2 regions of the Streptomyces sp. enrichment culture genome follow, and region 1 is predicted to be linked to the other one. Evidence: riboswitches for the same ligand, from Rfam matches in the RefSeq annotation. Region 1 holds a riboswitch; the other holds the start of a gene.

Evidence for each region. A riboswitch is a leader RNA that binds a small molecule or an ion and turns the genes downstream of it on or off. The one in region 1 is predicted to bind glycine.
Region 2: another riboswitch for glycine. It lies ahead of gcvT (glycine cleavage system aminomethyltransferase GcvT); the one in region 1 lies ahead of gcvP (aminomethyl-transferring glycine dehydrogenase).

What each region holds. Positions count from the first base shown of each region.
Region 1 is NZ_OZ186847.1:7,146,698-7,161,681, reverse strand. It holds gene ACSU6L_RS31785 (DUF5999 family protein) at 250-456, shown strand; gene ACSU6L_RS31780 (glycoside hydrolase family 43 protein) at 516-2,027, opposite strand; gene ACSU6L_RS31775 (hypothetical protein) at 2,170-2,733, shown strand; gene ACSU6L_RS31770 (TOBE domain-containing protein) at 2,787-3,182, shown strand; gene gcvP (aminomethyl-transferring glycine dehydrogenase) at 3,326-6,211, opposite strand; glycine riboswitch at 6,388-6,483, opposite strand; gene ACSU6L_RS31760 (PRC-barrel domain-containing protein) at 6,598-6,969, shown strand; partial or broken gene ACSU6L_RS31755 (DNA polymerase IV) at 8,005-9,351, opposite strand; gene ACSU6L_RS31750 (MerR family transcriptional regulator) at 9,623-10,264, opposite strand; gene ACSU6L_RS31745 (bifunctional nuclease family protein) at 10,510-10,983, opposite strand; gene ftsR (transcriptional regulator FtsR) at 11,119-11,856, opposite strand; gene ACSU6L_RS31735 (FHA domain-containing protein) at 11,900-12,862, opposite strand; gene ACSU6L_RS31730 (DUF881 domain-containing protein) at 12,924-13,757, opposite strand; gene ACSU6L_RS31725 (small basic family protein) at 13,763-14,095, opposite strand; gene ACSU6L_RS31720 (DUF881 domain-containing protein) at 14,092-14,984, opposite strand, start outside.
Region 2 is NZ_OZ186847.1:2,788,398-2,803,381, reverse strand. It holds gene ACSU6L_RS11665 (YncE family protein) at 1-1,093, shown strand, start outside; gene ACSU6L_RS11660 (ADP-ribosyltransferase) at 1,170-1,802, shown strand; gene ACSU6L_RS11655 (N-acetyltransferase family protein) at 1,756-2,424, opposite strand; gene ACSU6L_RS11650 (EF-hand domain-containing protein) at 2,585-2,797, shown strand; gene ACSU6L_RS11645 (hypothetical protein) at 3,005-3,451, shown strand; gene ACSU6L_RS11640 (AraC family transcriptional regulator) at 3,459-4,388, opposite strand; gene ACSU6L_RS11635 (zinc-dependent alcohol dehydrogenase family protein) at 4,490-5,482, shown strand; gene ACSU6L_RS11630 (MOSC domain-containing protein) at 5,504-6,046, opposite strand; gene ACSU6L_RS11625 (L-serine ammonia-lyase) at 6,067-7,434, opposite strand; gene glyA (serine hydroxymethyltransferase) at 7,498-8,760, opposite strand; gene gcvH (glycine cleavage system protein GcvH) at 8,775-9,152, opposite strand; gene gcvT (glycine cleavage system aminomethyltransferase GcvT) at 9,262-10,389, opposite strand; glycine riboswitch at 10,437-10,549, opposite strand; glycine riboswitch at 10,550-10,649, opposite strand; gene ACSU6L_RS11605 (AAA family ATPase) at 10,829-11,500, shown strand; gene ACSU6L_RS11600 (enhanced serine sensitivity protein SseB) at 11,604-12,398, shown strand; gene ACSU6L_RS11595 (enhanced serine sensitivity protein SseB C-terminal domain-containing protein) at 12,528-13,292, shown strand; gene ACSU6L_RS11590 (ABC transporter permease) at 13,653-14,657, shown strand; gene ACSU6L_RS11585 (ABC transporter substrate-binding protein) at 14,728-14,984, shown strand, end outside.

The sequences.
Region 1 (14,984 bases):
TACGTCCGTTCGCCCCGGCCCGCCCTCCGAGGGCACCCCCCCTCCGGACTAGCCCCTTCCGGCCACCCCGAACCACCCAAAGGGACAGTGCAGTTGGGATGAACCGTCCGCGTGGGTGACGCGTCATGAATCTGTGAGAAGCGGTGCGGCGAAATCCCTGCGGATCGACGCCCGCGGGGCAACACTGGGTTCCGACCGACTTATCCAACGGGGGCGGCCATGAACACGACAGAGCGAGAGACCTCACCAATGTGCCAGCACCAGCCACCGTGCCCGACCGCCGACTCCGCCGACCGGGAATCCGCCCGACTCGTGGCGCACCACCCGGAGCAGGGATGGAGTCTGCTGTGCAACGGCGTCGTCCTCTTCGAGGACACCGGTGAGCTCCTGCCGGACGGCCGGATCATCGCCCCGCACCGTCCGCAGGACACCGGTCAGGTGATGACAGCCGCCTGAGCGGCACGGTACGAAGGGGGCCGGCCCACGGACCGGCCCCACCTCGCGCCGGGTGCCCGTCAGCTGCCGGCCCGGTAGTCGAACCAGTCGAACGCCGCCCGTCCCTCGGTGGCGTACATCCCGATCACCCGGCCCGTGAACCCGCCGGCGACCTCGGTGGACAGGTAACGCCCGTCCAGCTCCGCGAGCGTCACGGACCCGTCCGGGCCCTCGACGGAGAAGGCGAGCGTGTCGGGCCCGCCCGACCGCAGCCCCGGGCTCTCCTCGCCGGGCAGTACGGCCGTCGGCGGACGTACGCCGGTCGTGCGGATGCCGACGGCGAGGGTGACCGGCCCCGGCGGCACCGGACGCTCCGCGAGGACCTGCCGGACCGGACCGATCCGGGCGATCACGCTCGCCACCCCCTGGGCGACCTCCAGGTCGTAGTGGTGCGCCTCGTCCAGCCGGACCGACAGCCCGGCCCGCGCGTCCGCCGGGTCCAGCCGTACCGCCGCCCGGCAGTCGTGATGCTGCTGCCGGCGTCCGACGAAGGTGTGACCGGGGCGGTCGAGGCTGTCCCCGGTCGCGGTGAGCGTCAGCCACCCCGGCCGCTCGGTCAGCGACCAGGAGTCCTCGGCGCGGCGGCGCGGGGAGATCCAGCAGGGGGCGAGTGCGGTGCCGTCGAAGTCGTCCCGCGCCGGGTCCGCCGCCTGGGGGTGCCATGCCGCGGGCGCCGGATGCCGGTCCCGTACGGGGCCCACCCGGGGCCAGCCGTCGACCCACTCCACCGGCGCCAGGAACGTCTCGCGGCCGAGGACGTGGAACTCCGGGAAGTAGCCGCGCGGCCGGGTGCCGAGCAGCACCATCCACCAGCTGCCGTCGGCCGCCTCGACCAGGTCGGCGTGCCCGGTGCACTGGACCGGCTCCCGGGTGCCGCTGTGGGACAGGACCGGGTTGTGCGGCGCCGGTTCGTAGGGGCCCAGCGGGGAGCGGGCGCGGGCGACGGAGACGGAGTGGCCGCGCGCGGTGCCGCCCTCGGCCACCAGCAGATACCACCAGTCCCCCACCCGGTACAGGTGCGGCCCTTCCGGGTCCCGCTTCCCCGACCCCGACCACACCGGCACCGGACCTTCCAGCACCTTTCCCGTCGCCGGGTCGATCCGGGCCAGACCGACCCCGGCCAGCGCGACCCAGCAGGTGCCGTCGTCGTCCCAGGCGAGGTCGGGGTCGATGCCGGGCAGGTCGATCCAGACCGGGTCGGACCAGGGGCCCTCGGGCCGCTCGCTGGTCACGATGAAGTTGCCCCCACCGCCGACGTTGGTGGTGATGACGTGGAACCGGCCGTCGTGGTGGCGGATCGTCGGCGCGTAGATCCCGCCCGACGCCGGGACCTCGTCCGGCACCGGCAACTGTTCCGGCCGGTCCAGAACGTTGCCGATCCGCCGCCAGTTCACCAGGTCGCGGCTGTGGAAGACCGGTATGCCGGGGAAGTACTCGAAGCTGGAACAGACCAGGTAGTAGTCCTCGCCGACCCGGCACACGCTGGGGTCGGGGTGGAAGCCGGGGACGACGGGGTTCTCGTATGTCCGCATGCGTAGCAAGCCCTTTCTGAAGTCACCCCGAGCCTGCGACGCCATCGGCCCGGGCAAACCCGTGTCAAGAAACTCCCGCCGACCCGTCAGAGTCACGTCAAGCCGCGCCGACCGCGCCCGCCGGGACCCTAACGTCGAACACATGACGCCCTTCGACAGCGCAAGAGGCGAACTATCCCGCTTACCCGAGCGGCACTCCGGCCCCACGGCCTCCGACCGTCACTGGACACGCCACCGGGACAGCGCCCTGGCCTGTGCGGCAGCACTTCTCTCCACGCTGATCCTCACCGACTGGGCCGCCGGCACCCTCGCTCCCTGGCGCGGCGTGATCTGGCTGATCCTGTCCGCGCTGCTCTTCCTGATGCTCTGCCCACCCCGCGTGACGGCCGGACCGGGCTGGCTGGAGACGCGGTTCCTGCTGCGCACCCGGCGGCTCCGCACCGACCTGCTGGTCACCGTGGGCTGCCACGGCGGTGTCGCCCAGCGCGTCATGCTGCGTGACGCGTTCGGCGACTGCGTCGAACTCGACCCCCGGGTCCTCGTCGACAACCCGGACCTGTGGCGCCACCTCGACGCGGGCGCCCACCACTCCGAGAGCACGGGCACCCTGCGGTGCGGGCGCACCGCGCTGCGCCGCCTGGTCCGGCACGTCGACCACGAGACCGCCCTGGCCGTGTTCCGGGTCTCGGGCCTGGAGGAGCCATGACCTACCTGGTCGCGGGTGTCGGTCGACCGCGAGGCGGCCCTATCGTGACGGACATGCACTCCTACACGATCGGTCAGGCCGCGCGACTGCTCGGTGTCAGCCCCGACACCGCACGCCGCTGGGCGGACGCCGGCCGGTTCGCGACTCACCGCGACGACACCGGGCGGCGGCTCATCGACGGACGGGACCTCGCCGCCTTCTCGGTCGAACTCGCGCAGTCCGGCAACGCCGAGGAGGAGACCCCGTACACCTCGGCCCGCAACGCCTTCCCCGGCATCGTCACCGCGATCAAGCTCGGCGACATCGCCGCCCAGGTCGAGATCCAGGCCGGCCCGCACCGCCTGGTCTCCCTGCTCACCCGTGAGGCGGTGGAGCAGCTGGGCCTGGAGGTCGGCATGGAGGCCACCGCGCGGGTGAAGTCGACGAATGTCCATATCGACCGCACCTGACGTCCCGGCGCCCCTGCCCGCTGACGCCGGCGTTCACCCCCTGACACCGGCGCGCACAGTCGCCGCCGTACGCCCGCCCGAAACGCGGTGAGGGCCCCGCCCGGCCGATTGGCCGAAGCGGAGCCCTCACCGTGCAGGAACGATCAGTCCTCGTACGCGTCCAGCGGCGGGCACGAGCACACCAGGTTCCGGTCACCGAACGCCTGGTCGATCCGGCGCACCGGCGGCCAGTACTTGTCGGCGACCGAGACCCCGGCCGGGAAGACGGCCTCGTCACGGGCGTACGCGTGGTCCCACTCCCCGCCGACCGCGGCCGCGGTGTGCGGCGCGTTGCGCAGCGGGTTGTCGTCGGCGGGCCACTCGCCGGAGCCGACCTTCTCGATCTCCGCGCGGATGGCGATCATCGCGTCGCAGAACCGGTCGAGCTCGGTCAGGTCCTCGGACTCGGTCGGCTCGATCATCAGCGTGCCGGCCACGGGGAACGACATGGTCGGCGCGTGGAAGCCGTAGTCGATGAGCCGCTTGGCGACGTCGTCGACGCTCACGCCGGTCGCCTTGGTCAGCGGACGCAGGTCGATGATGCACTCGTGCGCGACCAGCCCGCCCGGGCCGGTGTACAGCACCGGGTAGTGCGGCTCGAGGCGCTTGGCGATGTAGTTCGCGCTGAGCACGGCCACCTGCGTGGCCCGCTTCAGGCCCTCGCCGCCCATCAGCCGGACGTACGCCCAGGAGATCGGCAGGATGCCCGCGGAGCCCCACGGCGCCGCCGAGATCGGGCCGACGCCCGTCTCCGGGCCGGCCGCCGGCTGGAGCGGGTGGTTCGGCAGGTACGGCGCCAGGTGCTCGCGGACGGCCACCGGACCGACGCCGGGGCCACCGCCGCCGTGCGGGATGCAGAACGTCTTGTGCAGGTTCAGGTGCGAGACGTCACCGCCGAAGTGACCCGGCTTGGCCAGGCCGACCAGCGCGTTGAGGTTGGCGCCGTCGACGTACACCTGGCCGCCGGCCTCGTGGACCTGCGCGCAGATGTCGGAGACGTGCTCCTCGAACACACCGTGGGTCGAGGGGTACGTGATCATCAGCACCGACAGCTCGTCGCGGTACTGCTCGATCTTGGCTCGCAGGTCGTCGACGTCGATCTCGCCGTCCTCGGCCGTCTTGACGACGACCACCTTCATGCCGGCCATGACCGCGCTCGCGGCGTTCGTCCCGTGCGCGGAGGACGGGATCAGGCACACGGTGCGCTGCTCGTCGCCGTTGGCCCGGTGGTAGCCGCGCACGGCCAGCAGACCGGCCAGCTCGCCCTGCGAACCGGCGTTCGGCTGCAGCGACACCTTGTCGTAGCCGGTGACCTCGGCGAGACGTTCCTCCAGCTCGCGGATGAGCGTGAGGTATCCCTCCGCCTGCTCGGCGGGCACGAACGGGTGCAGCTGGCCGAACTCCGGCCAGGTGACCGGCTCCATCTCGGTGGTCGCGTTGAGCTTCATGGTGCAGGAGCCCAGCGGGATCATGCCGCGGTCGAGCGCGTAGTCACGGTCGGCGAGCCGGCGCAGGTAGCGCAGCATCGCGGTCTCGGAGCGGTGCTGCTGGAAGACCGGGTGGGTGAGGTACGCGTCGGTGCGCAGCAGCGCGCCCGGCAGGGCGTCCTCGGTGGCCGCGTCCAGCGCCTCGACGTCGCCCTCGACACCGAAGGCGGTCCATACGGCGGTCAGCTGGGCCCGCGTGGTGGTCTCGTCGCAGGCGATCGACACCAGGTCGGCGTCGACGAGCCGCAGGTTGACGCCGTTCTCGCGCGCGGCGGCGACGACCTCGGCGGCCCGGCCCGGCACGCGCACGGTCAGCGTGTCGAAGTAGGCGCCGTGAACGATCTCGGCCCCGCCGTTCGCCAGGCCCGCGGCCAGGATCGACGCGTACCGGTGGGTGCGCCGCGCGATGCCCTTCAGGCCTTCGGGCCCGTGGTAGACGGCGTACATGCCGGCCATCACGGCGAGCAGCACCTGCGCGGTACAGATGTTGCTGGTCGCCTTCTCGCGGCGGATGTGCTGCTCACGGGTCTGGAGCGCGAGGCGGTAGGCCTTGTTCCCGTCGGCGTCCACGGACACGCCGACGAGCCGCCCGGGCAGGCTGCGCGCGAACTTCTCGTGGACGGCCATGTAACCGGCGTGCGGGCCACCGAAGCCCATCGGCACACCGAACCGCTGCGTCGTGCCCACGGCGATGTCCGCGCCCAGCTCACCAGGCGACTTCAGCAGCGTCAGCGCGAGCAGGTCGGCGGCTACGGTGACGAGCGCGCCCCGCTCGTGCGCCTGGTCGACGATCGGCTTGATGTCCCGTACGGCACCGGAGGCACCGGGGTACTGGATGAGCACACCGTTGATCTCGCGCCCGTCCAGCTCGGCCGGGATGCCCTCGGAGAGGTCGGCGACGACGACCTCGACGCCGGTCGGCTCGGCGCGGGTCTCGATGACGGCGATGGTCTGCGGCATCGCGTCCGCGTCGACCAGGAACAGGCCCTTCTTGTTCCTGCCCATGCGCCGGGACAGTGCCATCGCCTCGGCGGCGGCCGTGCCCTCGTCCAGCAGCGAGGCACCGGAGGTCGGCAGCCCCGTCAGATCGGCGACCACGGTCTGGAAGTTCAGCAGTGCCTCGAGACGCCCCTGGGAGATCTCCGGCTGGTACGGCGTGTACGCCGTGTACCAGGCGGGGTTCTCCATCACGTTCCGGAGGATGACGGGCGGCGTGAAGGTGCCGTAGTACCCGAGCCCGATCATGGAGCCGAGGACCTGGTTGCGGTCGGCCAGCGACCGCAGCTCGGCCAGCACCTCGGCCTCGGTGCGCGCCCCCGGCAGGTCCAGGGCGTCGGCGTTCTTGATCACATCCGGGACGGCGGCGGCGGTCAGCTCGTCCAGCGAGCCGTAGCCGACCTGCGCGAGCATCTTGGCCCGAGCCTCCAGGTCGGGCCCGATGTGGCGCTGCTCGAACGGAATGCCCTGTTCGAGCTCGGAGAGCGGAATGCGGGGGGCGGTCATTGCGGAGGCCTCCTGGTCTGACGCGACCTGCGAGGGGCACCACGGCGCGGGTGCCCGGACGGCCTCCCCCTCTGTCATCTCAACCTGAGAGTTTCACCGGACCACCCGAGGGGACCCGGCTTTCACCGTCGGTGAGAGCGGAAGCCGTCGACACCCGCCCTGCTTTCCAGAGTGACCTCGTCCGTGCGGTACATGGGCCTGAGAGATTCCGGGGAGGATTTGCTCCTTCGGCGCCTCCGATGGTGTCCGGAGGACTCTCCCGCACGGGGTCAGCAGCCGTTTGCCAGCGTACCAGCGAGGTCAACGCCCAGGCGTTCGAGTGGCCGGGTTCACCATTGTGCTCTTTCGTAGTGCTTACGGATGAGTTGCGACCACGTGGAGGGCCCGTGCAGACCGATATCGATCCGCGCAACCTGATCGGCCGCAAGGCGTTCGACCGCAACGGCACCAAGATCGGCACCATCGACGAGGTCTACCTCGACGACGCGACCGGCGTGCCGGAGTGGGCCGCCATACGCACCGGCCTGTTCAGCAGGGACGCCTTCGTCCCCCTCGAACCCAGCGAACTGGTCGAGGGCAGCCTCCACGTCCCCTTCGAACGCGCCCTGATCAAGGACGCCCCCGACTTCGGCGTGGGCCGCCACCTCTCGCCCGAACAGGAACTCCAGCTCTACCACCACTACGGCCTCGACATCGCGCCCCCACCGGTCCTGCCGGACCACGACTTCGGCAAGCTGGCGGGCACGGACGAGACCTGAGCCCCCGGGGTGAGCGGCCCACGGCAAACCCGAACCGCGCACCCACCGGCTTCACCCACCGAGCCGGTTCGGCACACGCCACTCAGCCACTCACCCCGGGCACCACTTGAGCACCACCCCTGGCGGCATCTCCGGCTGCCTGTCCGTACCTGGCGGCCTCGCCCTCCCCGGCCACTCGGCCCTCCCCGGTGGCCTCCGAGTTCGCGGCGGCCTCTGAGTCCCCGGTCGATTGACGTTCCCCGGCGGCCTCGCCGTCTCCCGTCTCCCGTCTCCCGTCTCCCGTCTCCCGGCTCCCGGCTCCCGGCTCCCGGCTCCCGGCTCCCGGCCAGCGGGCCATCCCTGGCGCCTCGCCATCTCCGGCGGCTTGGCTTTCCCCGGCGGCCTCATCGTCCCGGCAGCCCGGCCGTCCCCGTCGGCTTCGCCATCCCCGCGCGCATCGCCTTCCGGGGCAGCCTCGCCGTTTCCAGGCACTCCGCCGTCCCTGGCCGCTCGGCCATCGCTGGCGGCCGCACCATCTCAGGCCGCTTGGCCTGGCCTGGCGGCCTCATCGTCCCCGGCGGCTCGGCCGTCCCCAGCGATGTCGCCGTCCCCGGCGGTTTCACCATCTCCGGGCGCTTCGCCTGCCCTGGCAGCGTCGGCGTTTCCAGGCGCTCCTCCATCTCCGGCGGCTTGGCCTTCCCTAGCGGCCTCATCGTCCCGGGCAGCTTCGCCGTCCCCAGGGATGCCTGTGGCTTCACTATCTCCGGGGGCTTCGCCTTTCCCGGCAGCTTCGCCAGCCACTCGGCCACCCCCGGCGACCTCGCCGTCCTGGGTGGCTTCGCCGTTCCCGGCAGCTTGGTCTTGCCGGGCAGCCTCATCATCACCGACGGCCTCGCCACCTCCGGTCACTCGGCCGTCCCCGGCGACTGTGTCTTCCCCGGCAGCCTGGCCGTCCCCGGCTCCCTCGGTGGCTTCGCCACCCCAAGCGGCTCGACCATCCCCGACGGCCTCAGCGACCCCGCCTACCACGCTATCCCCGGTAACCCCCTCGCCTCCCCCGAGGCCTCCGAGTCTCCCCGCAACCAAGGGCAACGGCTCGGCCGGTTCCAGTGCCGGATCGTCGATCCGGAACGTCCGCACGCGCCCCGGCTCCGAAGCCGGCGTCTCGAACCGCACCGTCACCCGCCCCAGGCCGCTGCCCTGTACCCAGCCGTGCCCGTACTCGGTGTGCCGCACGTCGTGTCCCGCCCGCCAGTGCCGCTCGGCCGGCTCCGCCTCCCCGGGAACGCGTATGTCGACCGTCTGGTCCGCCTCGTCGTCCTCGCGCTCCCCCGCCGCCTGCGCGAACAGGTCCTCCTGCGTGTAGTCCGCGAGCCCGCTGACCCCGACGCCGAGCAGCCGGACACCGCCCGTCGTGTCCACGGAGTCCAGCAGCCGCGCCGCCGCCTCCCGTACCACCGCCGGGTCGTCCGTGGGCCCGCGCAGGGTCTCGGAGCGGGTCAGCGTGGAGAAGTCGTACCTGCGGACCTTCAGCACGATGGTCCGCCCGGACAGCCCCGCGCCGCGCAGCCGCCGTACACACCGGTCCGCCAGCCGCCGCACCTCCAGCCCCACCCGGAGCCGGTCGTGGATGTCCACGTCGTAGGTGTCCTCGACCGACACCGACTTGGCTTCCCGCTCGGCCACCACGGGCCGGTCGTCCCGCGCCAGCGCCATCGCGTGGAGCGCCTGCCCGTGCGCCTTGCCCAGCAGCCGCACCAGCTCGTCCTCGCCGGCCTCGGCGATGTCGTCGACCGTGGTGATGCCGGCCCGCCGCAGATGGTCGCCGGTGGCCGGGCCCACCCCGGGCAGGGTCCGCACGGACATCGGCCCGAGCAGCGCCCGCTCCGTCCCCGGGGGGATCAGCACCAGCCCGTCGGGCTTCGCCTGCTCGGAGGCGATCTTCGCGAGCATCTTGGATGCGGCCAGCCCCACCGACCCCGTCAGCCCGGTCACCGCCCGGATGTCCGCGCGCAGCTTCGCCCCCGCCAGCCGCGCCGACTGCTCGTCCCAGGCCGCTCCCCCGGCCTCCAGGTCCACGAACGCCTCATCGAGGCTCAACGGCTCCACCAGCGGCGACAGCGCCCTGAGCAGCGCCATGACCTGCTCGCTGATCGACCGGTACAGCTGGAAGCGCGGCACGAGATACGCCGCGTTCGGCGCCAGCCGCCGGGCCTGCCCCATCGGCATCGCCGAGTGCACCCCGAAGACCCGTGCCTCGTACGACGCGGTGGCGACCACGCCCCGCGGCCCCAGCCCGCCCACGACCACGGCCTTCCCGCGCAGGCTCGGCTTCGACGCCTGCTCCACCGAGGCGAAGAAGGCATCCATGTCCAGATGCAGGATCGTGGGCGCGTTTCTCACATCTCCGATGCTGCACCACGCCACTGACAATGGGCCCGCGCGAACGGACGCGACGGCGACGGCGACGGCGACGGCGACAACGGAACGGGAACGCTCCCATACGCCACTCGCCGCACCCGGAAACACGTTTCAGCAGCCCTCACAGCCGCTGTCACGCCCCTTCCGGAGCCACGTGCCCACGAGTGCCCACGCGAGGCCCATCGGTCTCCACGACAGCCCTGTGACCGTCTCCTACCGCTCCGCTGCTGCGCCGGACCTCGTCGCGACCGGCTCAGACCGCCCGGTTGCGCCGCCGGGCCAGCTCGTCCGCCGGATTGTGCCCGACGAGCGTCTCCCCCGTGTCGATGCGCTCCCCGTGAAGCTGCGACAGCGCGTTCTCCACATCCCGCCAGACCACGCCGACCGCGATGCCGAAGATCCCCTGACCGCCCTGGAGCAGCGCGTGCACCTCGTCGGGCGATGTGCACTCGTAGACGGTCGCGCCATCGCTCATCAGCGTCATACGCTCAAGATCACGGAACCCGCGTTCCCTGAGATGCCGGACGGCGGTGCGGATGTTCTGCAACGACACCCCGGTGTCGAGGAACCGCTTCACGATCTTCAGGACGACGACGTCCCGGAAGCTGTAGAGACGCTGGGTGCCCGACCCGTAGGCGGGCCGCACGCTCGGCTCGACCAGCCCGGTACGCGCCCAGTAGTCCAGTTGCCGATAGGTGATGCCCGCCGCGGCACACGCCGTCGGGCCGCGGTAGCCGACCTCCTCGGCCTCCTCGGACGATGCCCCTCCGCCGCCGGACACAGCCGTCGGCCGCTGCGCAGGGTGATCGGCCGCCCGCCCAAGCGGGTACGGACCGCTCTCCCCGAAACTGCGTCCGGGGGCACCCCCAGCCGTACCGTCGCCGCTGTTTCTCACGCCGACCTCCGTCCTTGACCTGCCTTCTCGACGGTAGGCAGTCACCAAGGGTGCGTCAACGATCGCCACACTCGGCACGCCGAGTGATAATCACCCTAAGAGTGGTTTCCCGTGCCCCACCGCGGGGAAAGGCTAGCCGAATGCTCTCGGCGGGAGCCGCAGGACGCTCTCACTCGCCGCCGGCAAATGCCCACGGCGTCCTGTGACAGGCGCGGCCCGGCCGAGGTCCGCCGGACCGCCCCGAGTCACTGGCTGCTGGTCCCGAAGTCCTCGGGCGAGATCTGGTCGAGGAACTCCCGGAACTTCTCGACCTCGTCCTCCTGCTCATCCGGAATGGCGATACCCGCGTCGTCCAGCACCCCGTCACTGCCGTAGATCGGCGTTCCGGTGCGCAGGGCCAGCGCTATGGCATCGGACGGGCGGGCGCTCACCTCGACCCCGCTCGCGAAGACCAGCTCCGCGTAGAAGACGCCTTCACGCAGATCCGTAATGCGTACTTCGGTGAGCTCCTGGCCGACGGCCTCCAGCACGTCCTTGAACAGGTCGTGGGTCAGCGGTCGTGCGGGGGCCATGCCCTGCTGGGCGAAGGCGATCGCCGTCGCCTCCCCGGGCCCGATCCAGATGGGGAGGTAACGGTCGCCTCCCACTTCGCGCAGGAGCACGATCGGTTGGTTGGAGGGCATTTCGACCCGGACACCTACGACATCGAGCTCGTTCACACAGCAACCCTAGGCCGTGCTCGGGACGTTTGGGTAGTCGGGCCGACATCAGGTGCCCGATCCCGGCCGTCCCGGCCCCCTCGGACACCGTTCGCCACCCCGGCCGAGCGGGCCCCGCAGGCAGCGCGTCCCAGCTCAGGGCAGGCGCACCCCGAGCGCGGTCTGCACCAGCGCCGAGTGCAGCCTCACCGCGAGACCGGCCAGTTCCTTGGCCCGCGCTTCCGCGTGCGCCCTGGTCTGCGGGTTGCGGTGGCGCCTCAGCGGGGCCACCACCTGGTCCACCAGCCCGGCCTCACGGTCGGCCGCGGCCTTCATCGAACGCAGATGACGCGGCTCGATCCCGAACCGCCCCAGCTCAGCGACCAGCGTCGCGACGGTTACGGTCTCCGCGTCGTACACCCCGTCCGACAGCGCCGTGACCAGCCCGTACGACTCCCACTCGGCCAGCTGGAGCTCGTCGATCCCGGCGGCGGCCAGCAGCTCGGCCCGCCCGATCCGGGCCGCCGTGGGCCCCTCGGCCGGCTCCAGGACGGCCTCGCCGTCACGCTGCCGGCCGAGCACGGGAAGCCGTACGTCCTCGCCCCGCTCCAGCGCGTCGAGGTGCTCACGGATCACCTTGAGCGGCAGATAGTGGTCCCGCTGCATCCTCAGGACGTGACCGAGGCGCTCGACGTCACCGGCGCTGAACTTGCGATACCCCGAGGGGGTCCGCTGCGGCTCGATCAGTCCCTCCGACTCCAGGAAACGGATCTTGGAGATGGTGACTTCGGGGAACTCCTCGCGCAGCAGGTTCAGCACCATGCCGATGCTCATCAGCCCACTGTCCGCGGCGGCGGTACCGTGCCCGGCACCGCCGCTCGGTGTTTGAAGCATGGACCTTCCCTGGGGTTTCCCCCGGACTGCGTCTGGGGGAGGGTCAGATGCCCTGCCGACTGGCGTAGAAGACCAGTCGGTACTTGCCGATCTGCACCTCGTCACCGTTCGCCAGAGCGACCTGGTCGATCCGCTCACGGTTGACGTAGGTGCCGTTCAGGCTGCCCACGTCCGCCACCGTGAACGAGCCGTCCGGGCTGCGCCGGAACTCCACATGCCGCCGGGAGACCGTCACGTCGTCCAGGAAGATGTCGCTCTGCGGATGACGCCCGGCCGTGGTCAGGTCGCCGTCCAGCAGGAAGCGGCTGCCCGAGTTCGGACCGCGGCGCACCACCAGCAGCGCGGAGCCCAGCGGCAGCGCGTCGACGGCGGCCTGCGCCTCCGGGGAGAGCGTGGGCATCGGCGTCTGGCCGGTGGCCTCGGCGTCGTAGGCCTCCAGGCCGCTGATGGAGATCGTGGAGGTCGTCTCCGACGGACGCTCCGCCGCCGCACCCGCCCGCAGCGGCGCACCGCAGTTGGAACAGAAGCGGCTGCTCTCCGCGTTGCGGTTACCGCACCTCGTACACACCAGGACCGACATGGACGGATCCTCCTGCCGCGGCTGCCCCGCCGGCGCATTGGACGCGTACGGACCAGAGGAGAACCCTCCACCCGTACTTGAGGTTGACGGTTGCCCGAAACCTATGCCGCCGGACTGGGCAGGGTCAACAGACGGCGCGCCCTGACCTCCCGAAATGTCACCGCCCGGACCAGCCACCTGGTCCCGGAACAGCGGGCGCTGGCCCTCCGCGTCAGGCTGTGCGCGATGACGAGCGGTGGCGTTGTTGTCGCTACCCTCTCGCGCGCTCTTGCCGAACAACTTCGCAAACAACTTCACGGGCGATTCCCCTTGACCGAAACAGACCCGCCCGTGGGGCAGGACGAACCCTGATTGCACACACTGGTCGAGCCGGACATCCTCACAACGTCCGTGTCCACCAGACAGTTTCCACCACGCACCACCCAATCGGTGCGGCGACCCCCCGCAAGCTCATGCCCCCGCCGGACGTCCCCCATGCACCGCCGGTTCACTGGGAGGACGACCGAGCGTAGTCAGGTCGCTTCGCAGCTCGCAAGGCGTCCACGACGATCTTGTCCGACCGCTCGACGGTCACGGTGGCCTGCTCCTTCTCAAGCGTCTGCACCACGCCTCCAGGGATGTTGAGCGCCGGTTCGAGGTCCTGCGGCTTGCCGATGACCTTGAAACGATAGGGCGCGTTGATCTTGTTCCCGTCGACGGCCACGCTTTCGCCGGAATCCGTCAGGAAGGTGCTCGCGACCACCCGCACGCCGTTCACCTGGATCGCCTCCGCGCCCGCGGCGCGCAGCTCCTGGATCGCGTCGAGCAGCATGTCCGCCTCGACCGTTCCCTTCGGGTCCTCGATGGTCATCGTGATGCCGGTGCCCTCCGCGGCCACCGTGCCCGCGAGGACACCGAGTTGTCTCTCCTTCTCGATCGTCTGCCGACGGGCCTCCTCAGCCTGGTTCGAGCTGTTCTCCAGCTCGTCCCGCTGCGTCTCGAGATCCTGCTTCTCGTCTTCAAGACGCTGTGTCCGGTCGTCGAGTTCATCGAGGATGCGGACCAGATCCTCCTGCCGGGCTCCGCGCAGCGCGCTGTCCCCGTCGCTGTTCGAGGCGACCTGCACGGCCAGACCGAAGCCGAGGCCGAACAGCAGCAGTGCCACGATGAGTTGGGCCCGGGTGACGCGCGGCGGCCACAGCCCCTGCACCAGCCGCTGCCGCCCGGTCAGCGCGGGCTCGGCGGGCTCCTCGGGCTCCGGTGCCGGCGCCGGAACCGCCGGCACCTCCTCGGGCAGCTCCTTGCGCAGCCTGTTCTCGCCGGTCTCGTCCTGGGTGCTCATCGGCCTCACGCCCGGAACACGTGCCGGCGGATCGCCGCGGCGTTGGAGAAGATCCGGATGCCGAGGACGACCACGACACCCGTGGACAGCTGGGCGCCCACGCCCAACTTGTCGCCCAGGAACACGATCAGCGCGGCGACGACCACGTTCGACAGGAACGACACCACGAAGACCTTGTCGTCGAAGATGCCGTCGAGCATGGCCCGAAGTCCGCCGAAGACGGCGTCCAGCGCCGCGACGACGGCGATCGGCAGATAAGGCTCGACGACCGCCGGAACCTCGGGCCGGACCAACAGGCCGGCCACGACTCCCACGACGAGGCCCAGTACGGCGATCACGATGTGCCTTTCTCAGTTCTCGGCTGTGCTGACTCGGATCTCGGCTGTGCGGTGCGCACGGTCACACTCGGCGCGGCCGGAAGCCGGAGATCGTCCTCCACGGAGATACCGGTCCGGATGCCGAAGTTCTCCTGCAGGGCATGCAGGTACAGACCGTCCGCGCTGTTCTGGAACCGCCTGCTCAGCGTTTCCCCGTCCCCCACCGCGAGCACCGTGTACGGCGGCACCAGTGGCCGGTTGTCGACCAGTATGGCGTCACCCGCGGCCCTGATCGCCGACAGCGCGGTCAGCCGCTGCCCGTTGATCGAGACGGCTTCGGCGCCCGATTCCCACAGCCCGTTGACCACGCGCTGCATGTCGCGGTCGCGCACCCGTCCCGTGTCGGAGAAACCGGAGGTCCCGCGCGGGTCGGCGTCGCCGCCCGCGCCGGCTTCCTTGGCGTCGTTGACGACCAGCTTCACCCCGGGCCCGTGCACCGCGGTGGCGCCCGACAGGATGCCCATCAGCTCCGTGCGCTCGCCCTCGCCGGTGTGCTTCAGGGCCTCGCGCTGCCGTGCGCCGACCTCGTTCCGCAGCTCGTCGACATCGTTCTCCAGCGCGTCGGCGGCCTCGGTCTCCCGGTCGATGCGGTCGATCAGCTCCTCGCGCTCCTTGGCGAGGGCGGGAGCGGCCACCCGCGCCTGCGCGGCGCCGACGGTGACGACCAGGGCGGCCAGCACCAGACCGACGGCCAGCCCCAGCCGGGCCCGGAGCGTCTTCGGCATGCCGGCGTCCCCGACGGCCTTCTTCCGCTCCGCCGCCTCGGCGTACCCGTCGTCGAGGCTGTGGTCCATGACGTTGTTGAGCAGCGACATGGACGCGTCCGGACGCGAGGGCGGTCGCGTCGATG
Region 2 (14,984 bases), 4.4 Mb from region 1:
CGCGGCCGAGACGCCCGGCACCGAAGCGGCCGTGCCCGCCCCGACGAACAGGGAGCGGGTCGACGGGCTGCCGGGGATGCCGCCGGTCCTCGACCCGGCGGACGTCTACGCCGCCGACCGCCCGGGCAGGCTGTCGCCGGTGGTGAGGGACTTCCCGTCCCGGGTGTACGTGCCCAACACCGAGTCGGACACGGTCTCCGTCATCGACCCGGCCACGTACGAGACCGTCGACACCATCCGCGTCGGACGGCAGCCGCAGCACGTCGTGCCCTCCTGGGACCTGAAGACCCTCTGGGTCAACAACAACCGGGGCCACACCCTCACCCCGATCGACCCGAGAACCGGCAAGGCGGGCGAGCCCGTCGAGGTCCACGACCCCTACAACCTGTACTTCACGCCGAACGGCAGATACGCCGTCGTGATGGCCTCCCTCGACCGTGAACTGGTCTTCCGCGACCCGCACACCATGAAGCCGGTCAAGACCGTGCCGGTCAGCTGCTACGGCGTCAACCACGCCGACTTCTCCATGGACGGCCGCTACTTCGTCGTCTCCTGCGAGTTCAGCGGCGAACTGCTGAAGGTCGACACCGAGAAGATGGAGGTGATCGGCCAACAGAAGCTGCCGTTCCAGGGCGCCATGCCGCAGGACGTGAAGATCTCCCCGGACGGCGAACGCTTCTACGTCGCCGACATGAAGGCCGACGGCATGTGGGTCCTCGACGGCGACACCTTCGACCAGCCGGCGCTGCTGCCCACCGGCAAGGGCTGCCACGGTCTCTACGTCAGCCGCGACTCCCGCGAGATGTACGTCTCCAACCGCGGCGAGGGCACGGTCTCCGTCTTCGACTTCGCCCAGGACCGGCTGACCAGGAAGTGGCGGCTGCCCGACGGCGGCAGCCCCGACATGGGCGGCGTCTCCGCCGACGGCAAGGTGCTGTGGCTGTCCGGGCGGTACGACGCCGAGGTGTACGCCATCGACACCCGCACCGGCACCCAGCTCGCCCGGATCCCCGTCGGCAGCGGCCCGCACGGTCTCGCCGTCTACCCCCAGCCGGGCCGCTACTCGCTCGGCCACACCGGCATCTTCCGTTGACGCGGGGAAGGCTGACACGCCGCCGTACGGGTGAGAATTCACGGCGCGCCGCGCCGGACGCGCCATCGTGCTCCGCATGATCACAACTCGTCTGCGGCGGCGTGCCGCCGCCGTCGTCATGTCTCTCTCCGCCGTCCTCGCCACGACGGCCGCCACCACCACCCCCGAGAGCGCCCGGTCCGCCGCTCCGGCCTTCGTGAAGGCCGCCGCCGCCGAACCCAAGGACTGCCCGGTCCAGTTCGAGGACAAGATCAAGGCCGCCGCCGACCGCCGCGTCCAGGTCGAGCGGATCACCCCCGAGCCGGCCTGGCGCAAGAGCTGCGGCACGCTCTACCGCGCCGACGGCCGCGGCCCCACGGTCGTCTTCGAGGAGGGCTTCAAGCCCCGGGACGTGGAGAGCGGCCAGTACGACCTGGAGCAGTACGTCCTGGTCAACCAGCCCTCGCCGTTCGTGTCCACGACGTACGACCACGACCTGTACAAGAAGTGGTGGAAGTCCGGCTGGAACTACTACATCGACGCGCCCGGCGGCATCGACGTCAACAAGACCATCGGCGACACCCACAAGTGGGCCGACCAGGTCGAGGTGGCCTTCCCCGGCGGCATCGACCGGAAGTACATCATCGGCGTCTGCCCGGTGAACAAGACCACCAAGGTCGAGATCATGAGCGGCTGCGAGAGCAACCCGCACTACGAGGCCTGGCACTGAGCAGCGCCTCCGACCCCACCGGTCGGTAGCCGGCCGCCTGGAACGCCCGCAGACTGCGGGCGTTCCCCGCCGACACCTGCGCCCACACCGGCTCCCCGGCGAGCTGCCGCGCCGCCGTCACCAGCGCCCGCCCCAGCCCCCGGTGCCGTACGTCCTCCGTCACCTCGACCGCCACCTCCAGCCGCCCGGCGACCCCGCGGCCCAGCACGAGCACCCCGCCGTCGGCCGCCCACACCCGGACGTCGTCGCGCCGCCGCAGCGAACTCACCACCCGGGGATGGCCGGGATCGTGGATCTCCCGCAGCGCGAGCGACGGCTCGCCCGGCAGCGGGTCGCCCACCGACAAGACATCGATGGTGTCCGTCCCGCGTCCCGTGCGCTCCATGAGGGCGCTGAGGAACCGCGCGTTCATGGTCGCGGCGAGCGGGTCGCAGTCGAGCGCGTCCAGGGTGTCGAGCACCCACTTCGGATCCTCGTCCGTGAAGACCACCGAGTGCGCCGTGAAGGCGAGCACACCGGCGTCGCGGGAGGACGGCTGCGGCACGACGGTCGTACGGCCGTCCGGGGGCGGGAAAAGGCCCCGCGCCGCCGCGTCGAGAATGTCCCGCAGGCTGTTCGCCACCGCCGCTCCTCGCGTCTCCGCACACCGGAAGGCCCAGACTGCCAGCCGCGAGGAGTCCGCGTGGGTGGTCGCCGCACTGCGCGCTCGGGCGGGCGGTTAATCTGACCTGCGTCAGTACGACAGCAACGTGTAGCAAAGTATGACAAAGAGGGGCGGATCGGTGGCCGACATCGAGGAAGCACGCAAGCAGTTCGAGCGGATCGACACGGACGGGGACGGCCGGATCACCGCTGCCGAGTTCAAGACCGCCCTGGCTCAGGGTGGCGACTGGAACGTCACGGAGGCGGTCGCCGAGGCGATCATCGCCAGCCGCGACCTGAACGGCGACAAGGTGCTGTCGTTCGACGAGTTCTGGGCCCACCTGAACAAGTGACGCGTGCCACGCGGGGGCGCCCGCATCCCGGACCCGGGATGCGGGCGCCCCTTCGTCATGCCCGGACCCCAACGGGCCATCGAGGACGGGGACGCGGACACGGCGGCGGACGTGCTGCGGCGGGAGCTGGAGCAGACGCTTCAGCTGCTGGCGGCAGGCGCCGGTAAATGACTGGCCGAGAACCGGCCCCGTCGGGAGGATCCCGCCATGGGATGTGACATACACGGCCGGGTGGAGTGCCGCTCCGGCAGCGGCGCATGGGAGTACGACGAGGACGAGTGGGACTGCGCGATCAACCTCGATCTGCTCTACATGGGCCGCGGCTACGCCTCCTTCGGCTGCCTCTTCGGCGTCCGCAACGGCTGGGACTTCCGTCCGCTCGCCGCCGACCGCGGCCTCCCGGAGGACGCGTCCACCCCGACCCGCAGGGAACACGGTGAATGGGGTCCGGACGCCCACAGCGCGTCCTGGATCACCTGGGCCGAGCTGGAGGCCGCCGACTGGGACGAGCGGGGCCGGGGCGACGAGGCGCCGACCCGCCGCGAGGTGGCGTGGGAGGACGAACGCTGGGCGCCGGTGTGGTCGGTGATGCGCACCCTCGCCGGTCTCTACGGGGGTGACGACGTCCGGCTCGTGGTCTGGTTCGACAACTGACCGGCGCTCAGGAGACCCGGCGCCGGAACTGCCCCGGCGCCACCCCGAACTCCCGCTTGAACGCCTTGGCGAAGGCGAACTCCGAGGTGTAGCCGGCGCGTTGGGCGACCAGCCGGAGCGGGGTCTCGTCGGCGCGCAGCAGCCGCCCGGCCGTGGTCATCCGCCACCACGTCAGATACGTCAGCGGCGGCTCGCCCACCAGCGCGGTGAACCGGCGGGCGAACGCCGCCCGCGACAGGCCGCCGCGCGCGCCCAGCTCCTCCACCGTCCAGGGGTGCGCCGGATCACCGTGGATGGCGTGCAGCGCCGCGCCGACCGCCGGATCGGCGAGCGCCGCCGCCCAGCCCGTCGGGCGCCCCCTCGCGCTCCGGTGCCCGTCCTGCCACCAGGCCCGCAGGATGTACAGCAGCAGGGTGTCCAGCAGCGAGGTGACGATCGTCGCCGAGCCCGGACGGGACTCCTGGAGCTCCTCGCCGAGCAGTTCCACCGCCGCCCGCAGCGAGCGGTGCGCGCCGACGCGGGCCGGCAGATGCACCACCTCCGGCAGCTCGGTCAGCAGCGGATGAGCGCGCGAGCGGTCCAGGGTGTACGCCCCGCACAGCATGACCGTGTCCGGCTCCGGCCCCCCTGCGGGAGAGGGGGGTTCGGGTTCCGGCCAGCGGCCGTCCGCGTCCAGCCGTACCTCCTCCAGCGGTACGTCCAGGCCGCTGGCCAGCGCGTGCCCGCGCCCGTGCGCCAGGAACGCCACGTCGCCGGGGCCCAGGGCGACCGGCTCGCCCTCCGCTGGGATCAGCCAGGCCGACCCGCGCAGCACCACGTGGAACCCGGCCCCGTTGGACGCCTCGAAGCGCATGCCCCAGGGCGCGTGCTTGTCGTTGCGCGTGGAATGCGGATGCCCGGTGCGCATGGCGGCGACGGCGTCACTGAGTACGTCCATGTCCGTACCGTAGCCGTCACTCCGTACCCGAAGACGAACGGACAGGAAATCGAGACAGGCGGACATGGATCGTCTCGTACGGCGGCCATAGCGTCGACGGCATGTCAACCACCGCACGCACTGTGCTCTTTCACGAGATCGGCGGCCCCGAGGTCCTGCGCGTCGAGGAGACCCGGCTGCCCGACCCCGGCCCCGGCGAGGTGCTGATCGACGTCGCCGCGATCGCCCTCAACCGCGCCGAGGCGCTCTTCCGCGCGGGCCGCTACTTCTACCAGCCCACCCTGCCCGCCTCCCGCAACGGTTACGAGGCCGCCGGGACGGTCGCCGCGGTCGGCCCCGGCGTGACCGCGTTCGCGCCGGGCGACCCCGTGATGGCGGCCGGTGACATCGAACTCGGCTCCCAGGGCGTCCACGCCGACCGGATCCTGCTGCCCGAGGACCGCGTCGTGGCCCGCCCGGCCGACGTCGACCCGGTCGTCGCGGCCGCCGTCTGGGTCGGTTATTCCACGGCGTACGGCGCGCTGGTCCGCACGGCGGGACTCGCCGCCGGGGACCACGTGCTGATCACCGGCGCATCCAGCGGCACAGGCACCGCCGCGATCCAGGTCGCCCGCCGGGCCGGCGCCGTCCCCATCGCCACCACCCGCACCGAGGACAAGCGGCGGCAGCTGCTCGACCTGGGTGCCGAGCACGTGATCGTCACCGGCGGCGAGGACATCGCCAAGGAGACCCGGCGGGTCACCGGCGGGCGCGGCGCCGAGGTGGTCTTCGACGCGATCGGCGGCGCCACCTTCCGCGAGCTGGGCGACGCGGTCGTCGAGGGCGGCACCCTGGTCAGCTACGGCTGGCTCGACCGGCTGCCCATCGAACTGCCGATGAACTGGCCGCTGACCGTGCACGGTTACAACAACCTCGTCATGAGCGGCAGCGCCGACGGCCGCCGCCGCACCAGCCGCTACCTGGCCTCCGGCCTCGCCGACGGCACTCTGCGTCCGGTCGTCGCCGAGGTCTTCGACGGCCTGGACCGCATCCAGGACGCCCACCGTCTGATGGAGTCCAACCGGCACACGGGGAAGATCGTGGTCACGGTCTGACCGGAGGGCCGTACCGGCGGCTCAGACGACGCTCAGCGGTACGTGCGGCCCGTCCGGCAGCTCGACCCGCACCGGGTCACCGGGCCGCACCACGCCGCCGCTGAGCACGACACTCATGATCCCGGCCTTGAAGCGCGCCGAGCCGTCGGCGTTCCGTCCGACGACCTGTTTCATCAGGCCCTTGCGGAACCCGTCGATCTGCGCGCACGGGTTGCGCAGCCCGGTCACCTCGACCACCGCCTCGTCGCCGAGGCGGAGCCGCGTCCCGGTGGGCAGGCCGAGCAGATCGATCCCCCGCGTGGTCACGTTCTCCCCGAGCTGTCCGGCGGCGACCTCGAAACCGGCGGCCCGGACCTCCGCGAACAGCTCCTCGTGGATGAGGTGCACCTGGCGCAGGTTCGGCTGCGAGGGGTCCCGCTTCATCCGGAACCGGTGCTTCACCGTAGTGCCCGCGTGCACGTCGCCCGCCACGCCGAGACCGGCGACGAGCGTGATGCCCGGGCGGTTCGGCTTGGAGAAGGAGTACGTCTCGTTGCTGCTGACCGCAGCGATCATCCCGCCCATACGGACAGGGTATCCGCGCGTCAGCACTCGATGATGTTGACCGCCAGCCCGCCCCGGGCCGTCTCCTTGTACTTGACCGACATGTCCGCGCCGGTGTCCTTCATCGTCTTGATGACCTTGTCGAGGGACACCTTGTGGGAGCCGTCGCCGCGCATCGCCATGCGGGCCGCCGTGACCGCCTTCACCGCGGCCATGCCGTTGCGCTCGATGCACGGGATCTGGACCAGGCCGCCGACCGGGTCGCAGGTCAGGCCCAGGTTGTGCTCCATGCCGATCTCGGCGGCGTTCTCCACCTGCTCCGGGCTGCCGCCCAGCACCTCCGCGAGCGCGCCCGCCGCCATGGAGCAGGCGGAGCCGACCTCGCCCTGGCAGCCGACCTCGGCGCCGGAGATGGAGGCGTTCTCCTTGAAGAGCATGCCGATGGCGCCGGCGGCGAGCAGGAAGCGCACCACGCCCTCCTCGTCGGCGCCGGGCACGAAGTTGATGTAGTAGTGCAGGACCGCCGGGATGATGCCGGCCGCGCCGTTGGTCGGGGCGGTCACGACCCGGCCGCCCGCCGCGTTCTCCTCGTTCACGGCCATCGCGTAGAGCGTGATCCACTCCATCGCGAGGGCCTGCGGGTCGCCCTCGGAGCGCAGCTTGCGCGCGGTGTTCGCGGCCCGCCGCTTCACCCGCAGCCCGCCCGGCAGGATGCCCTCGCGGGACATGCCGCGCTCCACGCACTCCCGCATGACCCGCCAGATCTCCAGCAGGCCCGCGCGGATCTCCTCCTCGGTCCGCCAGGCCCGCTCGTTCTCCAGCATCAGCGCGGAGATCGACAGGCCGGTTTCCTTGGTCAGACGCAGCAGCTCGTCGCCGGTGCGGAAGGGATACTTCAGGACCGTGTCGTCGAGCTTGATCCGGTCCGCGCCGACCGCGTCCTCGTCGACGACGAAGCCGCCGCCCACCGAGTAGTACGTCTTGCTCAGCAGCTCGGTGCCGGCCGCGTCGTACGCCCACAGCGTCATGCCGTTGGCGTGGTAGGGGAGGGCCTTGCGGCGGTGCAGGACCAGGTCGTCGTCGAAGGAGAACGCGATCTCGTGCTCGCCGAGGAGACGGATACGGCCCGACTCCTTGATCCGCTCCACCCGCTCGTCGGCGGTCTCCACGTCCACTGTGCGCGGCGAGTCGCCCTCCAGGCCGAGCAGCACCGCCTTGGGCGTGCCGTGGCCGTGGCCGGTGGCGCCCAGGGAGCCGTACAGCTCGGTGCGGACCGAGGCGACCGAGCCCAGCAGCTCCTCGTTGCGCAGCCGGCGGGCGAACATGCGCGCGGCGCGCATCGGGCCGACCGTGTGGGAGCTGGACGGGCCGATGCCGATCGAGAACAGGTCGAAGACCGAGATGGCCACGTCAGACTCCTCAATGCGGGTGGTGGCGGGGCACCCGGTGGGGTGCCCCGCACGGGGTGGTGCTTACTTGCCGACGCTCGGGTAGAGCGGGTGCTTGTCCGCCAGGGCGGTGACCCTGGACTTGAGCGCCTCGACGTCGCAGGACGGCTTCAGCGCTTCCGCGATCACGTCCGCGACCTCACGGAAGTCCTCGGCCGTGAAGCCGCGGGTGGCGAGGGCGGGCGTGCCGATCCGCAGACCGGACGTCACCATCGGCGGCCGCGGGTCGTTGGGGACGGCGTTGCGGTTGACGGTGATGCCGACCTCGTGGAGCCGGTCCTCCGCCTGCCGGCCGTCCAGCTCCGAGTCGCGCAGGTCGACCAGGATGAGGTGGACGTCGGTGCCGCCGGTCAGGACGTTGATCCCGGCCTCGCGGGCGTCCGGCGCGGTCAGCCGCTCGGCGAGGATCTGCGCGCCTTCCACTGTACGGCGCTGGCGTTCCTTGAAGTCCTCCGAGGCGGCGATCTTGAAGGAGACCGCCTTGGCCGCGATCACGTGCTCCAGGGGGCCGCCCTGGAAGCCCGGGAAGACGGAGGAGTTCAGCTTCTTGGCGAAGTCCTGCTTCGCCAGGATGATGCCGCCGCGCGGGCCGCCCAGCGTCTTGTGCGTGGTGGACGTCACCACGTCCGCGTACTCCACCGGGTTCGGGTGGAGACCGGCCGCGACCAGGCCCGCGAAGTGCGCCATGTCCACCCACAGGTAGGCCCCGACCTCGTCGGCGATCCGGCGGAACTCGGCGAAGTCCAGCTGCCGCGGGTACGCCGACCAGCCGGCGATGATCACCTTCGGGCGGTGCTCCTTGGCGAGCCGCTCGACCTCGGCCATGTCGACCAGGCCGGAGTCGTCCACGTGGTAGGCGACCACGTCGAACTGCTTGCCGGAGAAGTTCAGCCGCATGCCGTGCGTGAGGTGGCCGCCGTGCGCCAGGTCCAGGCCCAGGATCGTGTCGCCGGGCCGGGCGAGGGCGAAGAGCGCCGCCTGGTTGGCGGAGGCGCCCGAGTGCGGCTGCACATTGGCGTACTCGGCGCCGAACAGCTCCTTGATCCGGTCGATCGCGATCTGCTCGGCGACGTCGACGTGCTCACAGCCGCCGTAGTAGCGGCGGCCCGGGTAGCCCTCGGCGTACTTGTTGGTGAGGACCGAGCCCTGCGCCTCCATGACCGCCAGCGGGGCGAAGTTCTCGGAGGCGATCATCTCCAGCGTGGACTGCTGGCGGCGCAGCTCGGCGTCGACCGCGGCGGCGATGTCCGGGTCGAGTTCGTGCAGGGACGTGTTCAGGACAGTCATCGGGGGCGGGCTCCTCAGCCGGCGGTGTGGGCGGCGTACTCGTCGGCGGAGAGCAGGTCGGCCGGCTCCTCTGCGATCCGCACCTTGAACAGCCAGCCGCCCTCGAAGGGCGCGGAGTTCACCAGCGACGGGTCGTTGACGACGTCCTCGTTGATCTCGGTGATCTCACCGGTGACGGGGGAGTACAGGTCGCTGACGGACTTGGTCGACTCCAGCTCGCCGCAGGTCTCGCCCGCGGTCACCTGGGAGCCCACGTCCGGGAGCTGGGCGTAGACGACATCGCCGAGCGCGTTGGCCGCGAACTCGGTGATGCCGACCGTCGCGACGCCGTCCTCGGCGGCCGACAGCCACTCGTGCTCCTTGCTGTAGCGCAGCTGCTGGGGGTTGCTCATGGCCTGAATTCTCCTGTACGCGGGGGAGTGCTGATGAATGGGGGACTGCCGAAACCATGCGTGAGCAGCCCGAATGTGCGCGGGGTCACGTGTGTCGCCCCGCCGGGGGCTACTTCTGGCGCTTGTAGAAGGGGAGCGCGACGACCTCGTACGGCTCTTGACTGCCCCGGATGTCCACGCCGACTCCCGGCGTGCCCGGCGCCGCGTGCGCGGCGTCGACGTAGGCCATGGCGATCGGCTTGCCCAGCGTCGGGGAGGGCGCGCCGGAGGTGACCTCGCCGATCACCTCGCCGCCGGCGACCACCGGGTAGCCGGCACGCGGCACGCGGCGGCCCTCGGCGACCAGGCCGACGAGGACGCGCGGCGGGTTCTGCTCGGCGCGCGCGGCGGCCTCGGCGAGCGCCTCGCGGCCCACGAAGTCACCCTCCTTGTCGAACTTGACCACCCGGCCGAGCCCGGCGTCGAAGGGGGTCAGGGAGGTCGACAGCTCATGCCCGTACAGCGGCATGCCCGCCTCCAGGCGCAGGGTGTCCCGGCAGGACAGCCCGCACGGGACCAGGCCGGCGCCCTCGCCCGCCTCGGTCAGCGCCTGCCACAGCCGCACGGCGTGCTCCGGCTTCACGAACAGCTCGAAGCCGTCCTCGCCGGTGTAGCCCGTGCGGGCGATCAGCGCCGGGACGCCGGCGACGGTGCCGGGCAGCCCCGCGTAGTACTTCAGGCCGTCCAGGTCGGCGTCGGTGAGGCCCTTGAGGATTCCCGGGGACTCCGGGCCCTGCACGGCGATCAGCGCGTACGCGTCCCGGTCGTCGCGCACCTCGGCGTCGAAGCCGGCCGCCCGTTCGGTCAGCGCGTCCAGCACCACCTGGGCGTTGGAGGCGTTCGCGACGACCATGTACTCGGTCTCGGCCAGGCGGTAGACGATCAGGTCGTCCAGGATGCCGCCGTCCTCCTGGCAGATCATGGTGTAGCGGGCCCGGCCCACGCCGACGGAGGCGATGTTGCCGACCAGGGCGTGGTTCAGCAGCCGCGCGGCCTGCGGGCCGGTGACGGTGATCTCGCCCATGTGCGAGAGGTCGAAGAGCCCGGCCTTGGTGCGCACGGCGTTGTGCTCGTCACGCTCGGAGCCGTAGCGCAGCGGCATGTCCCAGCCGGCGAAGTCGGTCATCGTCGCGCCCAGCGACCGATGCAGGGCATCGAGCGCGGTGCGGCGCTTCTCTGAGGGGGCGGTACTGCTCATCGGTCGGTCGTCTCCCAGGGCATGAACGCATGACGGGCGAGGAAAGGTCCTCCCCATCTGTCATCGGAACCTGAGAGGTTCGCCGAGACCCCCACGCGGGGTAGTCACGGCTTGCACCTTGGGTGGAGCCACCAGCCGGCGGCCCGCTTTTCAGATGTGCCTCGCCCGCGCGGTAACGGGGCCTGAGAGATTCAAGGGAGGGACTTGCTCCTTCGGCGCCCCGGCGACACGACTGCCGGGGACTCTCCCGCGCGGATTCAAACGGCCGGTATGCAGTTGGCGGCCACATCATTGCACGCCGTGCCGGATCGTGGCAGGGCCGCATCTGTAACCGGGCTGTGGCGCTACGAGTACGAAAACGCAGACATGGAGCATTACCTTCTCTTTACACTCGGCGGGGATGGAAGCTCGTGAACCGCCCCCAGGGAGGACGATCACGGTGAACAGGACCAGGGCGTACGCGACCACCACCGGCATCGCGATGCCCCGGCAGCCGGCCGTCCCGGCCGGACCGGCGTGCGCCCCGCTGCCGTCCCCCGTCGTCCGCGACCTGCGGGAGCGCGCCGGCCGCAGCCCGCGCGCCCTGCTCTTCGGCCCCAAGGACCTCGCCGTGGTCACCGGCCTGCCCGGCAGCGGCAAGTCGACCTTGATGCGGCGCACGGTGCGCGACGCCCGGCGCGTCGACTCCCAGGACACCCGCGACCGCTGGGACCACCGCGCGCCCCGCTTCCTGCCGTACGCGGTCTACCGACCCCTGGTCCGCCTCGCCCACTACGCCGGGCTGCGCCGCGTCCTGCGCGCCGGCGAGGGAGTCGTCGTCCACGACTGCGGTACGCAGGCCTGGGTGCGCCGCTGGCTGGCCCGGGAGGCCCGCCGCCGCGGCGGCACCCTGCACCTGCTGGTGCTCGACGTCACCGCCGAGCAGGCCCTGGCCGGCCAGCGCGCCCGCGGCCGCGGCGTCTCGCGGTACGCGTTCCTGCGCCACCGCCGCGCCGCCGCCCGCCTGCTGCGCGCGGTGGAGCGGGGCCGGCTGCCCGGCGGCTGCGGCTCGGCGGTGCTGCTCGACCGGGACGCGGCGGACGCCCTGAGACGGATCGGCTTCTCCGGCTGACGGCACACACGGCACACACGGCAGGCACACGCACGCGGACGGCCGAAGGGGAAGCCGATAACCTGTGCGGTCACAGCAGTGGTACGAAGCAGGCGGTAGGCAGATGGACTTCCCGGCGGACTTCTCCGCGGACTTCCCGGCACAGACCCACCCCCAGCCGCACGGCGGCTGGCCCGGCAACGAGCTGGAGGAGGTGCTGTCCGCCTCCCTCGGCGCGGGCCCGGCGGCCGGCGGCCGCATCGTCGAGGTCCTCGGCCGCAGCTTCCTCTGGATACCGCTGCCCAACGGCGGCGGCCCGGACAGCGGCCCCCTCGACCTGCCCGGCATGGAGATCGACGGCCAGGCCTACGTCCCGGTGTTCAGCTCCGAGGAACAGCTCCGCCAGATCGCCGGCGCCCACATGTCGTACACCATCGCCCCCGCCGTCGAGTTCGCCCGCGGCCTGCCCCCGCAGGCCGGCATCGCCGTGAACCCCGGCGGCGTGGTCGGCATCCCGCTGCCCCCGCCCGCCGTCGCGGAACTCTGCCGCACCGGCCGCACCCCGCTCGACGGCCCCGCGAGCGGCGGCCGGGTCCGCCTCTACGAGCCGGACTGGCAGGACGACCCGGTCGACTTCCTCTCCGCCGCCTCCGCCGAGTTCGACGGCACCGGCGTCGTCCTGACGGCCCGCCGCTGCCTCGCCGCCATCGAGACCGCCGACCCCGTCATGTTCGTCGGCGTCGAACTCTCCCACTGGGAGGGCGACGCCCGCACCCTCCCCCTCGACGCCCTGGGCCGGGCCCTCGGCCGGACCCCGGCCCCATGGCCCGTCAACCTGATCCTCCTGGACGTGGCGGAGGACCCGGTGGGCCACTGGATGCGGGAGAAGGTACGGCCCTTCTACACGCGGGGTGGATGAGCCGACCCGAGGCAAGGCCGGACCCCCTGGACACCCTTAAGCTAGGGTCACGGCTCAAAAAGAGGGCGTTGTACGAAGGGGCGTTGAAAAGTGAGCGCTGGCACGGCCGCCACAGGCCAGGTCGAGCACATGCTGCGCCAGGTCACGCCCGGACGCTACGACGCCTACGAGGCACTGCTGCGCGCCCTCGCCACCCCCTCCTCCGGCCAGGTCTGGATGCTGCTGTGGCACGGCCAGGCCGGCAGCCCCGACGCCCAGTACGGGAACATGGAGGTCGGCGGCCACGGCTACGCCCCCTGCGTGACCTCCGCCCAGGAGCTGTCCGCGAGCGGCTGGAACCGCAGTTACGAAGTGGTCGACGGCCTCGACGTGGCCCGCACCCTCTACCCCGACCACTACGGCCTCTGGCTGAACCCGCACGCCCCCGGCGGCGGCGTCGGCATCCCCTGGCTCGATCTGCGCCGTATCGCGACCGGCCTGGACCGCCAGCCCGCCGGCCCGCTGCGGCTCGCCGAGCCGACCATCGAGATCCCCGCGTTCTACGCCCTGCTCACCCAGAACGCCCACCGCACCCCGGCCGTCCGCTCGCTGCGCCGCGCCTGGGTGCAGCCCGCGCTGGGGGCGCCGTATCTCGCCATCGGCCTGGATGTGTACGACACCTCGCCGGCCGCTGTGGACTCGGTACGCGCGATGATGCAGCAGTCCATCGGCGCCGTACCGGACGGGCTGCCGGTGTCGACGGTCGCCATGTCCGACGGGTACGACCCGGTCGCGATGTGGATGCGCGCCAACGCCCGCCCGTTCTACGACCGCGAGGCGCACGCCGCCCCCGCGCAGGCCCCGGTCGCCGGCTACGGCTATCCGCCGGTGCCGCCGGTGCAGGGCCGTTACTGACCGTCGTCCTGAGCCTGTCCGGATGGCCCTCCGGGGCTCGTCCGGATGCCGGTCAGGTTCCGGCCAGGGCCGTCTCTGCGCGCGTAGACGTGGGGCAGAAGCAGTCACTCTGTCCCCATTGTCCCAACTGGTCCCCGTCCGGCCCGCGTTACGAAGTGTTCGGATAACGGAACCCGGCAGACAGCATCACGGTTACGCATCCATTCACCGCCAAGTCTGGCAACAGATCGCCAAAGCGTTGAAGACTCCCGCACCAAGGGGTGTTCGCCCGGGTGTTCGCCCTGTGTAAGACGGACTGATCACGCCGCTACAGCGGCAAGTGCGGGCCGGCTACCGCCGGTTGAGAGGGGTCCCTGCCAGATGACGGCACCATTGCACGAGCCGACCGCGGAAGCGGCTCCGAGTGCGGCCGAGGAAGCGACGCCGGCGGGCGGCGCGAAGGCCGTACAGGGGCGCTCCCTGGGGCGGATCGCCTGGGAGCGGCTCAAGCGCGACAAACTGGCCCTCGCGGGCGGCATCGTGGTGCTGTTCCTGATCCTGGTCGCCGTGCTCGCGCCGGTGATCACCAGCCTGGTCGGACAGGACCCCGAGGCCCACCACGAGGACCTCATCGACCCGCTGTTCGGCACGCCGGTCGGCTCGCTCGGCGGCATCAGCGGCGAGCACTGGCTGGGCGTCGAACCGGTCAACGGCCGCGACATCTTCGCCCGGATCGTCTACGGCGCCCGGATCTCCCTGCTCGTCGGCTTCCTGTCGGCGATCGTCGCCGTCGTCCTCGGCACCGTCCTCGGCATCCTCGCCGGCTTCTTCGGCGGCTGGGTCGACACCGTCATCAGCCGGGTGATGGACGGTCTGCTGGCGTTCCCCCAGCTGCTGTTCATCATCGCGCTGGTCTCCGTCATGCCGAACGAGATGCTGGGGCTGACCGGCACCGGCGTGCGCCTGTTCGTGATGATCCTGGTCATCGGGTTCTTCGGCTGGCCCTACATCGGACGCGTGGTGCGCGGCCAGACGCTCTCGCTGCGTGAGCGCGAGTACGTCGAGGCGGCCCGGTCGCTGGGCGCCGGGCGGTTCTACATCCTGTTCAAGGAGCTGCTGCCCAACCTGGTCGCGCCCATCATCGTGTACACGACGATGATGATTCCCACCAACATCCTCACCGAGGCGGCACTCAGCTTCCTGGGCGTGGGCGTCAAGCCGCCCACGGCCTCCTGGGGGCAGATGCTTTCGAGCGCGCTCGACTACTACGAGTCGGATCCCATGTACATGGTGATCCCGGGCGTGGCGATCTTCATCACCGTTCTTGCCTTCAACCTCTTCGGCGACGGCGTGCGCGACGCGCTGGACCCGAAGGGCTCCCGCTGAACTGCCGTACCCCAAGCGACCCGTGGCGCAAGGCACGGGGTCTCTCATCAATTCCGGAGGATCCGAGATCGTGACTACCCAACGCACCTCAGGGCGGCGCAAGCAGGCCATGGCCGCTGCCGTCGTGGTCGCCGGGCTGCTGACCACGGCGGCGTGCGGCGGCGGCGGTGACAACGGCGACAAGGGCGGGAAGAACGGCGCGGCCGGCTTCGACGCCGCGAACAACAAGGTCGCCCAGGCCGACCTGGCCAAGAAGGGCGGCACGCTGAAGTTCGCGAGCGCCCAGGACGCCGACTCGTGGGACACCACGCGCGGCTACTACGGCTT